Regions from separate parts of the Streptomyces sp. NPDC096152 genome, predicted to be linked through region 2. Evidence: riboswitches for the same ligand, from Rfam matches in the RefSeq annotation. Region 2 holds a riboswitch; each other region holds the start of a gene.
The links. A riboswitch is a leader RNA that binds a small molecule or an ion and turns the genes downstream of it on or off. The one in region 2 is predicted to bind cyclic di-AMP.
Positions count from the first base shown of each region.

Region 1: linked by a shared signal. The riboswitch ahead of ACIQ9G_RS13980 (transglycosylase SLT domain-containing protein) and the one ahead of ACIQ9G_RS22720 (C40 family peptidase) in region 2 are both predicted to bind cyclic di-AMP.
Region 3: linked by a shared signal. The riboswitch ahead of ACIQ9G_RS13050 (NlpC/P60 family protein) and the one ahead of ACIQ9G_RS22720 (C40 family peptidase) in region 2 are both predicted to bind cyclic di-AMP.
Region 4: linked by a shared signal. The riboswitch ahead of ACIQ9G_RS25450 (transglycosylase family protein) and the one ahead of ACIQ9G_RS22720 (C40 family peptidase) in region 2 are both predicted to bind cyclic di-AMP.

Region 1 is NZ_JBIWFW010000003.1:817,396-821,141, forward strand. It holds gene ACIQ9G_RS13975 (polyprenyl synthetase family protein) at 80-1,090, opposite strand; cyclic di-AMP (ydaO/yuaA leader) riboswitch at 1,793-1,922, shown strand; gene ACIQ9G_RS13980 (transglycosylase SLT domain-containing protein) at 1,927-2,412, shown strand; gene ACIQ9G_RS13985 (HAD family hydrolase) at 2,529-3,341, opposite strand; gene ACIQ9G_RS13990 (FAD-dependent oxidoreductase) at 3,616-3,746, opposite strand, start outside.
Region 2 is NZ_JBIWFW010000006.1:477,473-481,218, reverse strand. It holds gene ACIQ9G_RS22730 (helix-turn-helix domain-containing protein) at 1-695, opposite strand, end outside; gene ACIQ9G_RS22725 (ATP-binding protein) at 908-1,372, shown strand; gene ACIQ9G_RS22720 (C40 family peptidase) at 1,553-2,026, opposite strand; cyclic di-AMP (ydaO/yuaA leader) riboswitch at 2,030-2,211, opposite strand; gene ACIQ9G_RS22715 (hypothetical protein) at 2,594-2,893, opposite strand; gene ACIQ9G_RS22710 (ATP-dependent Clp protease proteolytic subunit) at 2,901-3,536, opposite strand; gene ACIQ9G_RS22705 (ANTAR domain-containing protein) at 3,713-3,746, shown strand, end outside.
Region 3 is NZ_JBIWFW010000003.1:629,519-633,264, reverse strand. It holds gene ACIQ9G_RS13055 (hypothetical protein) at 1-300, opposite strand, end outside; gene ACIQ9G_RS13050 (NlpC/P60 family protein) at 480-1,691, opposite strand; cyclic di-AMP (ydaO/yuaA leader) riboswitch at 1,699-1,858, opposite strand; gene pcrA (DNA helicase PcrA) at 2,171-3,746, shown strand, end outside.
Region 4 is NZ_JBIWFW010000007.1:467,039-470,784, reverse strand. It holds gene eno (phosphopyruvate hydratase) at 1-942, opposite strand, end outside; gene ACIQ9G_RS25450 (transglycosylase family protein) at 1,261-1,929, opposite strand; cyclic di-AMP (ydaO/yuaA leader) riboswitch at 1,933-2,099, opposite strand; gene ACIQ9G_RS25445 (transglycosylase family protein) at 2,282-3,325, opposite strand; gene ACIQ9G_RS25440 (cytochrome P450) at 3,519-3,746, opposite strand, start outside.

The DNA.
Region 1 (3,746 bases), on a different contig from region 2:
GCGCGGAGCTTTGAGGTCGCGGAGCTTTGAGGTCGCGGGGTCGTGAGGTCGCGGGCCCGGCTCCGTGCGGGGGCCGTCGCTAGCCGGCCCGGTGCACCACCGCGTCGCACAGCTCCATCAGCGCCGCCTTGGCGTCGCACTCCCGCAGCGGGGCCAGCGCGGCCCGCGCGTCCTCCGCATACCGCACGGTGTCCTTGCGGGCCTGCTCCAGCGCCGGGTGGGCGCGCAGCGCCGTCAGCGCCTCCGCGAGCCGGTCGTCGTCGGTCAGGTCGGAGTCCAGCAGCTCGCACAGCGCGACGTCCTCCGCCAGACCGAGCCGCGCCGCCCGCTCCCGCAGCCGCAGCACCGGAAGCGTCGCGACCCCCTCCCGGAGGTCCGTCCCCGGCGTCTTGCCCGACTCGTGCGAGTCCGAGGCGATGTCCAGCACGTCGTCCGCCAGCTGGAAGGCGACGCCGAGCCGCTCCCCGTACTGGGTCAGCACGTCCACGACGTTCTCGTCGGCACCGGACATCATCGCCCCGAACCGGCAGGACACCGCGACCAGCGATCCGGTCTTGCCGCTCAGCACGTCCAGGTAGTGATCGACCGGGTCGCGGCCGTCCTGCGGCCCCGCCGTCTCCAGGATCTGCCCGGTGACCAGCCGCTCGAACGCCACGGCCTGCACGCGCACCGCCTCGGGACCGAGATCGGCGAGGATCTGCGAGGCCCGGGCGAACAGGAAGTCGCCGGTCAGGACGGCGACCGAGTTCCCCCAGCGGGTGTTCGCGCTGGCCACTCCACGGCGCACCGCGGCCTCGTCCATCACGTCGTCGTGGTACAGCGTCGCCAGGTGGGTGAGCTCCACGACCACGGCCGAGGGCACGATCCCCGGCGCCTCCGGGTCACCGAACTGCGCCGCGAGCATCACGAGCAGCGGCCGGAACCGCTTCCCGCCCGCCCGTACGAGGTGCTGGGCGGCCTCCGTGATGAAGGGGACCTCGCTCTTGGTGGCCTCGAGCAGCCCTTCCTCGACAGCCGCCAATCCGGCCTGGACATCGGCTTCCAGAGCCTGGTCCCGCACGCTCAGCCCGAACGGCCCGACGACGGTCACGAGGGGTCTCCTGTCTGCTGGTGTCTGCTGGCGATTACACGGTTTGTCGATAGGTCGCTGCCCTCACTCAAGTCAGCGTATCCGGTCACGTTTCGATCACCGCTAGCGCCCACCTATACAGGCCAGGCGGTATCGGATCACGCCCGGTATGCAAGTGATCCATACATATGAGCGCATAAATATTGACTCGCCCCTTCTGATCCCCACACGCCACGTTCATACACACTCGTACGTCACCCTCCCGCCGAACGACTCACAGCGCGGCACGCTCGTGGCACCCGGGTGACACGCGAGCCACCCGCCGACGGCGTCCGACAGCACCCGGGTGGACGCGTGCGGAAGGAGTCCGATTAGTCCATCTTGGGACCTCAAGTCCCCTTGGTCGCGATTGCTCTTCGCTCACTTAAACCGTGAGTTGGGTCACACCCCTTCCTCGCTCTCACTCTGGCCGCATACCCGCGCTTCCCCTTTCCTCACGGGCGAGTTGACCCTGTGCGGACGCAAAGGATCAAGCACCCTATTAGCCGCACATCAAGGTCAATAGGGACGAGCTGTGAATCGCCTACTTGTTCAGGACATGTGCTCTCGCATACGTTCCCGGCCACCGGGCGGACGCCGAATCCTGCCGCCGCCCGCGAACCCATCGAACGAACCACGCATGGCAGGAGCGGGGGACCCAGGTAAGTCGCCGGACCGGACGCCGTACGTCGCACACCGCATGTCGTACGCCGCGCCGGAACGGCTCGGGGTGAAGCCGTGCCCTCAGGGGGCACGGCCGGGCGCCTCCCCGCCCGAATCCGACAGCTCACCTCGCAGGCGACGGAGAGGAATTCACCATGCCTGCCCAGGGTCTGCTCCGCCGTCCCCGCGCCACCCGCCTCGCCCGCGCCCTCGCCGCCGTCGGCACCGGTGCCGCCGTGCTCGCCCTCCCGCTCATCGGCGCGACCAACGCGTCCGCGGCCACCGCATCCGCCCCCGCCACCGCGAGCACGCTCGGGTACCCGAACAACCTCGACGGCTGGATCCGCGCGTCGCTCGGAATCATGACCAAGAAGGGCATCCCGGGCACGTACAACGGCATCTACCGCAACGTCATGCGCGAGTCCTCCGGCAACCCGCTGGCCATCAACCTCTGGGACTCCAACGCACTCGCGGGCATCCCGTCCAAGGGCCTGCTCCAGGTCATCGACCCGACGTTCACCGCCTACCACGTGCCGGGCACGGCGTGGAACATCTACGACCCGGTCGCCAACATCACGGCGGCCTGCAAGTACGCGGCCACCCGCTACGGCTCCATCGACAACGTCTTCGGCGCCTACTGACGGACGACGGCGGGTGCTCCGACGACGGTGGGCGCCCCGGCGGCGCCCACCGGCCGACGGGGCGGCCGCCCAGCGGCACCCGAGGTGCCAATGGGTGGGCGGGCCTCCGGGAGCGCCTACCGCTCCGGGAACAACCGGTCGAGGACGACGGCGATGCCGTCGTCCTCGTTCGACAAGGTGACCTCGTCGGCGACCGCCTTGAGTTCGGGGTGGGCGTTGGCCATGGCGACACCGTGGGCGGCCCACTGGAACATGGGGATGTCGTTCGGCATGTCGCCGAAGGCGAGGGCGTGTTCGCGGCTCAGCCCCAGGTGTTCGGCGGCCATGGCCAGCCCGGTCGCCTTGGTGATGCCGCAGGGCTGGAGCTCGACGGTTCCCGGGCCCGACATGGTGACCGTCGCCAAGGAGCCGACCACCCCGCGCGCGGTGGCCGCCAACTCGTCGTCGGACAGCACGGGATGGCGCAGCAGCACCTTGCTGATGGGCGCGCTCCACAGGTCGTCGCGCCGGTCGACCCGCACCGCGGGCAGCGTCGGGTGCGGCATGAGATACCCGGGCTCGATCAGAGTCAGCCCGTCCACCCCGTCCTGGTCGACCGCCGCGTACACCTGCCCCACCTCGGCCTCGATCTTGCCGAGCGCGGTCTCGGCCGGCTCCCGGTCCAGGGTGACCGACCACAGCAGGCGGTCCGCCCCGGCGTCGTAGAGCTGCGCGCCCTGGCCGCACACCGCGAGGCCCGTGGTGCCCAGGGCGTCGAGCAGCGGCCGCACCCTCGGCGCCGGCCTCCCGGTCACCACGAGGTGCCGGGCACCGGCGGCCGCCACCCGCGCGAGCGCGGCGAGGGACCGCTCGGACGGGGTGTCGTCGCCGCGCAGCAGCGTTCCGTCCAGGTCAGTGGCGATGAGGGCATATGCGAGGGAGGCGGCCATGATCAGAGAATACGGATCCGCCGCGCCGCCGACTCGACGGGAACCGGACGACGACGGCGGCCGCCTCATTCCCGCCCGCCCCTCCTGAACTCCTTTGTACGCGGCGGTTCTTCCTCCCGTGCCGGTCGGCGCGACCGTGCGGGCGTGAGGGGGGCGCGGCAGCGGCCTGGGGCTCAGGGTGAGCGAGATCACGGCACCACTCCCCGCCCCCGCACCGCTTCCCCCGCACCGCTCACGCCCCGTGCGCTCAGCTCCGCACTCCCGCGGCGTGTGCTCAGCCGTGTGCTCCCGCCAGGTGGGCGGCCAGCCTCGGGGAGGCGAACTCCGTCCCGCACACGAAGCGCATCACCGGCCCGTAGGAGGCGGCCGCGGGCAGACCCGTGAAGCAGAGACCGGGAACCGAGG
Region 2 (3,746 bases):
GTGCTCAGGAATGAGAAGACAACGAAAGGCCCGGTGATGCCGACGTGCGCCCCGGCGCCGAACGGCAGTACCTGGAGCCGCACTTGGGGCAGCCGGGCCGCCTCCACCAGCCGGTTCAGCTGCCGCGCCATCACCTCGGGTCCGCCGACCTCCCGGCGCAGCACGGCCTCGTCCAGCACCGCGGCCAGTTCTAGCGGCGGCCGCGCGCGCAGCACGTCCTGCCGGGCCAGTCGCACCTCCACCAGCGCGTCCAGGCGCTCGTCGTCGAGCCCCTCGACGGCGGCACGGGTCACCGCGCGGGCGTATTCGGGGGTCTGGAGCAGTCCGGGGACGACCGAGGTCTCCAGCGTGCGCATCCCGCTCGCCTGGGACTCCAGGCTGATGAAGTCCCGGTAGGTGGGCGGCAGTACACCGCGGTACGCGTGCCACCAGTGATGTCGGCCGCCGCGGTCCTCGGACCCGGCCAGCGCCATCAGCAGCTCGCGCAGCTGGGCGTCCGCGACGGCGTACGCGTCCAGAAGCAACCGCACGTCGGCCGGTTTGACCCCACTGGCGCCGGTCTCGATCCGGCTTACCTTCGACTGGTGCCAGCCCACCAGCCGGGCCGCCTCACCGCTGGTGAGACCCGCACCGGTGCGCAGAGTGCGCAGTTCGGCGCCCAGTTTCCGACGGCGCACCGCGGGACCGTTCTGCATGCGCTCCCACCTACTCCCTCCGGGCCGCCCAAATACGCTCTGCCGTCGCAGAGTTCACCGCTTCGAGCGACAGATATATGCATATCCTGGTGGATCGCCACCGCGAGCGACGCGGTAATGGCAGTCTGACGACGAAGCACCAGTCCGGGACCGTACTCGAACCATCCGCTCCGTGTCGGACTGCGGTCCCGTGGGAAAGGGACGACGTCGCCATGGCAGACCATCTGGAAGCATCCGTCACTCTGCCGAGCGGTCCGGCCTCGGTCGCCGCGGCCCGCGCCTTCGTGGTGGGAACCCTGGCGGAGTGGGGCCTGCCGTCGGACTCGGAGACCGCCGACACCGTCCGCCTCATGGTGTCCGAACTCGCCACCAACGCCGTGCAGCACACGTTCGGGCAGTCGCCCACCTTCACGGTGGACCTGGTGCTCGCCCGCGAGGAGCAGTTGCGCATCGGGGTCACCGACAGCCACCCGCGGTTCCCGAAACGACTCCCGGCCGCCGTCCAGCAGGACAACGGCCGGGGCATGGTGATCATCCGGTGGCTCACCGTCGAGTGTGGCGGCAGTATGACCGTGCGGCCCACCCGCGAAGGCGGCAAGACCGTCTGCGTCGAGCTTCCGTGGACGGCGCGGGTCCGTCCGGGTCCGGTCCCGGCCGCCGGTCAGCAGGAGCCGTAGGCCGGCGGCCCGCGGAGGCCGGACAGAGCGGGCCCACCGGGGGACTCGCGGGGGCTGGGGCCCTCCGGGGCCTGCGGAGGCGGTGCGGAGCGGTCGGCGCGGGCCGTGGCGGAGCCGGGGCGCCGGGCGCCCCGGCGGGTGGCGACGGCGCCCAGGGCGCCGTCACCGTCTCCAGGAGGGTCAGCTGACCCGGCCGTACCAGACGCTCCTCGTCCAGATCCTCTCCAGCCTCACCACGTCCCCGGACTTCGGTGCGTGCCAGATCTTGTTGTGACCCGCGTAGATGCCGACGTGGTACACGTTCGAGCCCGAGTGGAAGAACACCAGGTCCCCGGCCCGGCGGCTCTTCGCGGAGATGTGGTGGGTCTTGTTGTACTGCTGGGCGGCGGTGCGGGGCAGCTTCTTGCCCGCCTTCTTGAACGAGTAGAGGGTCAGCCCCGAGCAGTCGAACCTCCGCGGGCCCGACGCGCCCCACTTGTAGGGGGCACCCTTCTTGGAGGCCGCGACCTGGAGGGCCTTCGTCGCCGTCGTGGCGGCCGCGGCGTCGGTGGCGACGCCCGGTACCACGATGGAGCCGCCCACGGCGGCGATGGTCAGCGCCGAGGCGGTGCCGGCCCGGGCCATCAGCGACGGGACACGATTGAGCGCAGTCATGCGCAACCCTTCGTCAACCGCCTGTGAAGGATGACCTGTCGGATTCGGGCTGGCGAAGTAGCCCGGCCGCGTTGCCGCGGCTTCACCCCAAGGGCTGCTCGGCCCGGCCATGGTGTGACCGTTCCGGCGACCCGTCGTGCTTGGGTCCTCCACTCCTGCCGATGCACTTCTGTCGACCGGTCATCCGGGCGGCGGCAGGACTCGGCGTCCGCCCGGACCGCCCCGCCGCTGTGGCGGGGGCTTGTCGTCAGACAGGGATCTTCACCTACTCATGTCCGAAAATCCCAACGGAATCGGGGATTTGTGTTGTTACTCACCACTCACCCGTTCGGGTGGACACTCACGCGATCGAATGAATGTCTCGCCCCCTGACGACCCTCGGACCAGCGCCGGAAGGGGTCATTCCGCCAACCGGGCGCGCGTGTTGCGCAACTCGGAGGGCCCGGAAAAAGCAGCGGCACTTACGCCATTGAGCGGTAACCCGTTCGGCCCGTTTCGGTTCGGCCGCCAACGTCCCGTGCGGAGCGCGGACATGGCGGCCCGCGGAGCGCGGCGGCGCCCGCCGGGTCAGTCCGACGGCAGCGTGACCCGGGCCGTGCGCCGCTCGCCGTCCAGCACGCGCAGCGCCCGCGCCAGGGTGTCCGAGTGCAGTTCCGTCTCACCCCGCTCGTGCATCAGCGCGAGGGCGTCGCGAAGCTCGATCGCCTTGCGGGCGAGCGCCTGAGCGGCTCTCAGGGCCCGGTAGGTGCCCTCGTGACGGGCGGGGTTGACGCGGCCCAGCAGATCGACGGCGTCCAGGTAACGGTCGATCAGCTCGGCCTCCGCGCGCGTCAGTGCGGGCAGCGGCGGCAGCTCGGGAGGCAGCATCGGAGGGTCACCTCGCGTCCGGTGTGGTGACGGGCCCCTTGCGGCTCTCGACGATCCGGTCCACCAGCCCGTACTCCAGCGCGCCCCGGGCGTCGAGGACCGTCGTCCGTTCGAGGTCCGCGTGTACCTGCTCCGGCGTCCGCCCGGTGTGCCGGGCGAGCAGCTCCTCCAGACGGGCCCGGGTCCGCAGCAGCTCCTCGGCCCGGATGGCCAGGTCGGACGCCTGACCCTCCGTCGGCTCGGGCAGCGCGGGCTGGTCGAGGACCACACGCGCGCCCGGCAGCGCGTACCGCTTGCCCGGGGTGCCCGCCGCCAGCAGCAGCGCGGCGGACGAGGCGACCTGGCCCAGGCAGATCGTCTCCACGTCGCAGGTCACGAAGCGCATCGTGTCGTAGATGGCCGTCGCCGCGGTGAACGAGCCGCCGGGGGAGTTCAGGTACAGCGAGATGTCCCGGTCGGGGGACTGGTGTTCGAGGTGGATGAACTGCGCCGCCACGTCGTTCGCCGAGGTGTCGTCGACCGGGGTGCCGAGGAGGACGATCCGCTCCTCGAGCAGCTTGGAGTACGGATCCAGGGTCCGCCGGCCGGCACTGGTGTGCTCGGTGAACTCCGGCAGGACGTAGCGGGCGGACGGTCGGATCATGACGTACCCCTCCATGCGACAGGCCGTGGCCGGCAGAGCTGCTGTCTGTAAAAAATGTACAGGACGTACGTAAGTCTGTGGGGGGTCGCCGGCCCGGCGGGCGGGCGTCGGGTCGTGCTCGGCGCCCTCCTGCGCGAAGCTGGGGGCACGGCCTCTCGACCACCCAGGGGACTGCCATGGCGTTCTCCGAGATTTCCCGGCGGCACCCCC
Region 3 (3,746 bases), on a different contig from region 2:
GATCCGCGCGCCGAGCTCCGAGAAGCGGGTCCCCAGCACGGCCGTGGCGGCCACGGCCGTGAGTGCGCCCGGCGTCCCCGCCTCCGCGAGCCACTCCGACCGCTCGCGCACCAGACGCAGCACGAAGCCGGCCGCCAGCCCCAGCCAGGCGGCGCACGCCAGGACCAGCGCGATCCAGGACAGCGCCTCGTAGCCCGTCGTGTGCAGGCCGGCCGACAGGATGCCGGTCGCCATGACGGCGGACCCGGCGGTCGACGGACGGTGCACCCACCAGGCGCCGAAGGAAGAGGTGCGGGGCATGGCCCGATGCTAAGGATCTTCGCGCGCCGCACACGCGGGGCACGCGCCGGGGCGTACGCGAAAGGGTGCGGGCGGGACGGCGCGCTGAAGGGCGACGGGCGGGCGGCGGTCGAACGAGTGCGGGGCGGGGACGGCACGGTGCGCCGTTCCCGCCCCGCCTCCAGGGCTGCTGTGGGGCCTCAGGCGGGCCGCACCACGCTGTGGATCGCGGACTCGCCGTCGTAGTAGATCGACTCCTCGCGCACATACGCGCCGGGCTTAGGGGCGTGGATCATCATGCCGTTGCCGATGTAGATGCCGACGTGGCTGATGTCGTCGTAGAAGAAGACCAGGTCACCGGGTTGCGCCTGGGAGAGCGAGACCGTCGTCCCCGCGTTCACCTGGTCGTAGGTGGTGCGCGGGAGGGAGACGCCGGCGGCCTTCCAGGCGGCCTGGGTGAAGCCCGAGCAGTCGTAGGAGTCGGGGCCCGTCGCGCCCCACACGTACGGCTTGCCGATCTGGGCGCGGGCGAAGGCGAGCGCCTTGTCGGCCTTGGTGGCGTACGACGTGCCGGACGTCGAGGAGCCCGAGGTGCCCGTGGAGCTGGTGGACCCGGTGGACCCGGTGGAGTCCGACGACGTGCCGGAGCCCGAGGCGGCGGCCTGCTGCTGGGCGGCGGCCTGCTGCTGGGCGGCGGCCTGCTCCGCCGCCTGCTTCTTCGCCAGCTCCGCCGCCTTGCGCGCGGCCTCCTCCTGCTTCTGCTTCTCGATCGCCGCCAGCCGCGCCTTCTCCTCGGCGTTCAGCTTCGACAGCAGTTCGCGGGCGTCGGCGAGCTTCTTCTGGACGGTGGCCTTGGCCGTCCTGATGTCGCGCTGCGACTCGGTGAGCGTCTCCAGGCTTCGGGTGGCCTCCCGCCGCTTCTCCATGGTCGCGGACTGCTGGGTGACGTAGTCGTCGACCATGCCCTTCTGCCGGTCGGTGAGCCGTCCCATCAGATGCGACTGGTCGAAGTAGTCCTGCGGAGTGTCCGCGAGCAGGAAGGTGGCGGTGCCGGAGGCGGCGGCACCGGTGCGGTACTGGGCCGCGGCGAACGAGCCCAGTTCCTCGCGCGCTTTGTTGAGCCGGTCCGTGCGCTTGGCGACGTCGTCGAGGAGCGAGGCCACCCGCGTGCGCTGCTTGCCGGTCGTCTCCTTGGCCTCGTTGTACTTCTCCGTGGCCGACTCCGCCTGGCGGTACAGGTCGTCGACCTTCTTCTCGACCTCTTCGATGCTCGGTCTGCCGTCCGGCGCGGGGGCGGCCTCGGCCGTCTGGGAGAGCAGGGCCACGGAGGTGAGGGCGGCCGTGGCCAGGGCCGGCGTGCGTATGCCTGCTACGCCCGGAACGGCGGGGCGGGACTTGCGGTGCGACGCCAAGGGAGGCGACTCCTTCCATCGTCCGCCTACCGGGTTAGCTGTCGGGTTCGGGCGGGTGGTTCGGAAGGGTTGCCCTACGGTCCGCGCCCGCTGGGAGGCACGGACCGATTCACCCCAAGGTCGGTGTGGGTCCCCGGCTCCGGATCGCCTGGCGGCGGGACCGGACTCGGCGGAGGCCGCGCGGCCCGGCGTCGTTCGCCGGTGAGGTCGTGCGGCCTGACGGCACGCTAGCCAACTCGTGTGGCTCCTGTGAAGGTTGATGCGCGATATGCCCGATACATTTTCGTGACCTCGCATCACTTGTGCGGTGGACGTGACGGGGTCGCTCCGCAGCGTGAGGGAGCTGCCCCAGGGGCCTGCCTGCGAGACCTGCCCCGGGTCCGCCCCCGTGGGCGGGGCAGGCCGCCGGGCGCCGGGATCGTGTGATGTTCCGCGGGCGGCCCCGGGTTGTCGGTGGGGCGCCCTAGACTCGTAGCGAGATGAGCAGCCTCTTTGACGACAGCTTCCTGGCGGACCTCCAGGCCCCCCGCGGCCACGAGGAGGAACCTCCGCCGCCGCCCGAGGACGATCACGCTCCGGAACCGGTTCCGGACGATCTGTTCGGCGGGAAGTTCGACCTGCCGCCGGACCGGGACACCCACTACCGCGACGGCGCGCCACGCCCGGCGGTGGACCCGGCCGCCCTCCTCGAGGGGCTGAACGAGAACCAGCGCGCGGCGGTCGTCCACTCCGGCACCCCCCTGCTCATCGTGGCCGGTGCCGGTTCCGGCAAGACCCGCGTGCTCACCCACCGCATCGCCCATCTCCTCGGCGAGCGGGGCGTCCACCCCGGCCAGATCCTCGCGATCACCTTCACCAACAAGGCTGCCGGCGAGATGAAGGAGCGCGTCGAGCAGCTCGTCGGCCCGCGCGCGAACGCGATGTGGGTCATGACCTTCCACAGCGCCTGCGTCCGCATCCTGCGCCGCGAGAGCAAGAAGCTGGGCTTCACCTCCTCCTTCTCGATCTACGACGCCGCCGACTCCAAGCGCCTGATGGCCCTGGTCTGCCGCGACCTGGACCTCGACCCCAAGCGCTACCCGCCGAAGTCCTTCAGCGCCAAGATCAGCAACCTCAAGAACGAGCTGATCGACGAGGAGGACTTCGCCGCCCAGGCCACCGACGGTTTCGAGAAGACCCTCGCCCAGGCCTACGCCCTGTACCAGTCGCGGCTGCGCGAGGCCAACGCCCTCGACTTCGACGACCTGATCATGACGACGGTCAACCTGCTCCGCGCCTTCCCCGACGTCGCCGAGCACTACCGCCGCCGCTTCCGGCACGTCCTCGTCGACGAGTACCAGGACACCAACCACGCCCAGTACGCCCTCGTGCGGGAGCTCGTCGGCACCTCCGAGCACCCCGTGGACGTCCCGCCGAGCCAGGACGACCTGCCGCCGGCCGAGCTGTGCGTGGTCGGTGACGCCGACCAGTCGATCTACGCCTTCCGCGGCGCGACCATCCGCAACATCCTCCAGTTCGAGGAGGACTACCCGGATGCGACCACGATCCTGCTGGAGCAGAACTACCGCTCCACCCAGACCATCCTGAGCGCCGCCAACGCGGTCATCGAGCGCAACGAGTCGCGCCGCCCGAAGAACCTGTGGACCAACGCCGGCTCCGGCGCCCGCATCACCGGGTACGTCGCCGACACCGAGCACGACGAGGCGCAGTTCGTCGCCGACGAGATAGACCGGCTGACGGACGCGGGCGACGCGAAGGCCGGCGACGTCGCCGTCTTCTACCGCACCAACGCCCAGTCCCGCGTCTTCGAAGAGGTCTTCATCCGCGTCGGCCTGCCCTACAAGGTCGTCGGCGGTGTCCGCTTCTACGAGCGCAAGGAGGTCCGGGACGTCCTCGCCTACCTGCGCGTCCTGGCCAACCCCGAGGACTCGGTGCCGCTGCGCCGCATCCTCAACGTGCCCAAGCGCGGCATCGGCGACCGCGCCGAGGCGATGATCGACGCCCTCTCCCAGCGCGAGAAGATCAGCTTCCCGCAGGCGCTGCGCCGCGTCGACG
Region 4 (3,746 bases), on a different contig from region 2:
GACGAACAGGTCGTCGCCGACGAGCTGGACCTTGTCGCCGAGCTGGTCGGTGATGGTCTTCCAGCCCTCCCAGTCGTCCTCGAACAGCGGGTCCTCGATGGAGACCAGCGGGTACGCGGCGACGAGCTCGGCGTAGTAGTCGGTCATCTCGGCGGCCGTGCGGGCCTTGCCCTCGAAGAGGTAGGAGCCGTCCTTGTAGAACTCGGACGCGGCGACGTCGAGCGCCAGGGCGATCTGCTCGCCGGGGGTGTAGCCGGCCTCCTTGATCGCCTCGAGGATGAGGTCCAGGGCCTCGCGGTTGGAGCCGAGGTTCGGGGCGAAGCCGCCCTCGTCGCCGAGGCCGGTGGACAGGCCCTTGCTCTTCAGGACCTTCTTCAGGGTGTGGTAGACCTCGGTGCCCCAGCGCAGGGCCTCGGAGAAGGACTCCGCGCCGATCGGGGCGATCATGAACTCCTGGATGTCCACGTTGGAGTCGGCGTGCGAGCCGCCGTTCAGGATGTTCATCATCGGCACCGGCAGCAGGTGCGCGTTCGGGCCGCCCAGGTAGCGGAAGAGCGGGAGGTCGCTGGCCTCGGAGGCGGCGTGGGCGACGGCGAGGGAGACGCCGAGGATGGCGTTGGCGCCGAGGGAGCCCTTGTTGTCGGTGGCGTCCAGGTCGAACATGGCCTGGTCGATCAGGCGCTGCTCGGTGGCGTCGTAGCCGACCAGCTCCGGGCCGATCTGCTCGATCACGGCGAGGACGGCCTTCTCGACGCCCTTGCCCTGGTAGCGGCTCGGGTCACCGTCGCGGAGCTCGATGGCCTCGAAGGCGCCGGTGGAGGCGCCGGACGGGACGGCGGCACGACCCGTGCTGCCGTCGTCGAGGCCGACCTCGACCTCGACCGTGGGGTTGCCTCGGGAGTCCAGGATTTCCCGGGCTACGACGACGTCGATGGACGGCACGAGCATCTCCTTCGTGGATGTGACGCTGGTTGTGCGGGGCTGGTGTGCCTTGCGCCTAGAGCCTAACCGCCACGGGCCGCCGGCCGACCGACCGACCGTCCCGTGGACAGGCTGACCGTACACATTGTTCACGCGCGGAACAAAGGGGCCGGGGAAACCGGGACCACTTGGAGACACAAAAGCCCCGCCCCGGTGCGTACGGGGGAACACGCACCGGGGCGGGGAGCCCGTGAGGGCGGGAAGCGGCCCCTCGCGTGACCCCCAGGGGGGCCGGGGTCACGCGCGGGAGGGGCCGGTGGTCCGGCTACCGGGCCGCTGTCACTTCAGGTGCAGCTGCTGGCCCGGGTAGATCAGGTTGGCGTCCTGGACGATGTCCTTGTTCAGCTCGAACAGCTTCTTCCAGCCGCCCTGCACCTTGTGCTTCTGCGCGATGGTGCTGAGGGTGTCGCCGGCGACCACCTTGTACTCGCCGTCACCCTTCTTGACCTTCTTGCCGGTCGGGGTGGTGACGGTCTTCTTGGCGGCCGGACGCGTCGCGGAGCGGTTGGCGGCCTGCTTCTCGGTGGAGCGGGTGGTGGTGCTCTTCGTCGAGGTGCCGGTGCCACCGCTGTACGGGGTGCTGGACAGGTTCTTGCCGCAGACCGGCCAGGCACCCTTGCCCTGGCTCGCGAGAACCTTCTCGGCGACGGCGATCTGCTGCGACTTGCTCGCCAGGTCGGCGCGGGAGGCGTAGGCGGTGCCACCGAAGGCGGCCCAGGTGGAGTTGGTGAACTGCAGACCGCCGTAGAAGCCGTTGCCCGTGTTGATGGACCAGTTGCCACCGGACTCGCACTGGGCGACCGCGTCCCACTCGGAGGCGGTGGCGGCGGAGGCCGTGCCGGTCGCCATCAGCGGGGCGGCGACTGCGGCGCCGGTGACACCGGCGAGGGCGATGGCGCGGGTGGCCTTGGACGGACGACGGTGCTTGCCCTTGCTCGAAAACAGCATGGTGGATCCCCTCACCGACGCCTGCGAGGTGAGCTGTCGGGTTCGGGCCGGTTGAGTTGCCCGGCCGTGCCCCTCGCGGCGCACGGCTTCACCCCTAGCCGGTCCGGCTCAACCGCCGGATACGGCACTTACCTTGGGTCCCCCGCTCCTGCCTACGGCGCATGACGCGACGACTGGTCCCGGGCAGCCGCTGGCAGGATTCGGCGTTGCGACAGCCGGGGCTCGTGGTGACGAGCGGACACGACCGTAGACACGCGATCCGGGGAATTTCAAAGACGATCAGGGCTTCTGAGACCCATCCCACACTTTCACCTAATCGGACATTAGGTGCTAAATGCGCCCCGAATTCCCCCTACTTTTGGGTGGTTTCGGTAGGGAGATCAAGGGTCTGACCGGCGAAAATGTGATTCGGGTCGGCACCGATCGCATCCTTGTTCGCCGCATAGAGCGAACGCCATCCGCCGTCGAGGTCAAGGGAGTCGGCGATGGACGCGAGCGAGTCCCCGGCGCGAACGGTGTACGAGTCGTCCACCGTGGCGCGCGCGTCGGCGTCGCCGCGCGAGGCGTGCCGGCCGGAGGAGGTGTCGACCCGGATGTCGGCCGGGCCCTCCGCCGCGCTGCCGCCGCGGTGCCGACCACCGATGGAGCCGGTGTCCACCAGCGCGGAAGAACCGCCGACTTGGGCGTAGTTGTCCGAGTCGTCCACCTCGGGAGACATCGAGGGAGAGCTGCCGGAGTCATGCGATGCACCGGCATCGGCGGATGTGTCGGACTTACCCGATTCACCCTTCTTGCCGGATGGCGTGGGCGACGAGGGCGAAGTCGATGGCGTCGCGCTGGAATCGTCCGAGGAACCGGACGAACCGTACCTGCCGTGCGAAGAGTCGGACGAACCGGACGAGTGGGATATACCCGGCGCCGCGTTGGACAGTCCCGAGTCGGTCGAACCGGACGAACCGGAGGAGTCCGGCGAGCCGGACGAATCGCCCCCCAGGCCGGTGTCGACGTTCGCCGCGCCGGAGTCCTTGGTGAGGCCGGACAGCAGACCGCAGGTGGGCCAGGCGCCGGGACCCCGGTCGGCGAGTATCTTCTCGGCGACGGATATCTGCTGGGACCGGCTGGCCTGGTCCGCGCTCGGGGCGAAGGAGACGCCGCCGTACTTCTCCCAGTCGTCCTGGGTCAACTGCAATCCGCCGTAGTAGCCGTTGCCGTTGTCGGCGCTCCAGGAGCCGCCGCTCTCGCACTCCGCCACCTTGTCCCACGTGGTGCCGTCGGCCGCGCTCGCGCCGGAGGCGCCGAGCAGCGGAAGGGCGATGGCGGATCCGGTCACACCGGCCGCGACGAGGATGGCCGGGGCCTGGCGGGGGCGACGGTGACGGCCGTTCCCGGGGAGCATGCGGAAGCCTTTCGCGTGACAGCGGTGACCGGCGCGGCGGGAAACGCTCTCCGCCACGCTGATGCGTGAACGTAGCGGGTACCGATCACTTGTCACAAGTTCATGCCGCGCAGATCACGTGAAGATCACATAGTTGAGAGTGCGTCACTTTTCCTTCACCGGCGCACCGGCCGGGGGACGACACCTGCCGTACTCAGGCAAGGGGCGTGAACCGGACGGGCAGCGTGCGCAGGCCGCGCATGATGAGCCCGCCGCGCCAGCGCAAGTCCGCCGGGTCCGCGTCGAGTCGGAGGTCCGGCAGCCGGGTCAGGAGGGTGGCGAGCGCGGTCTGGCCCTCCAGCCGGGCGAGCGGGGCGCCGAGGCAGTAGTGGATGCCGTGCCCGTAGCCGAGGTGCTGGTTGTCGCGCCGGCCGAGGTCGAG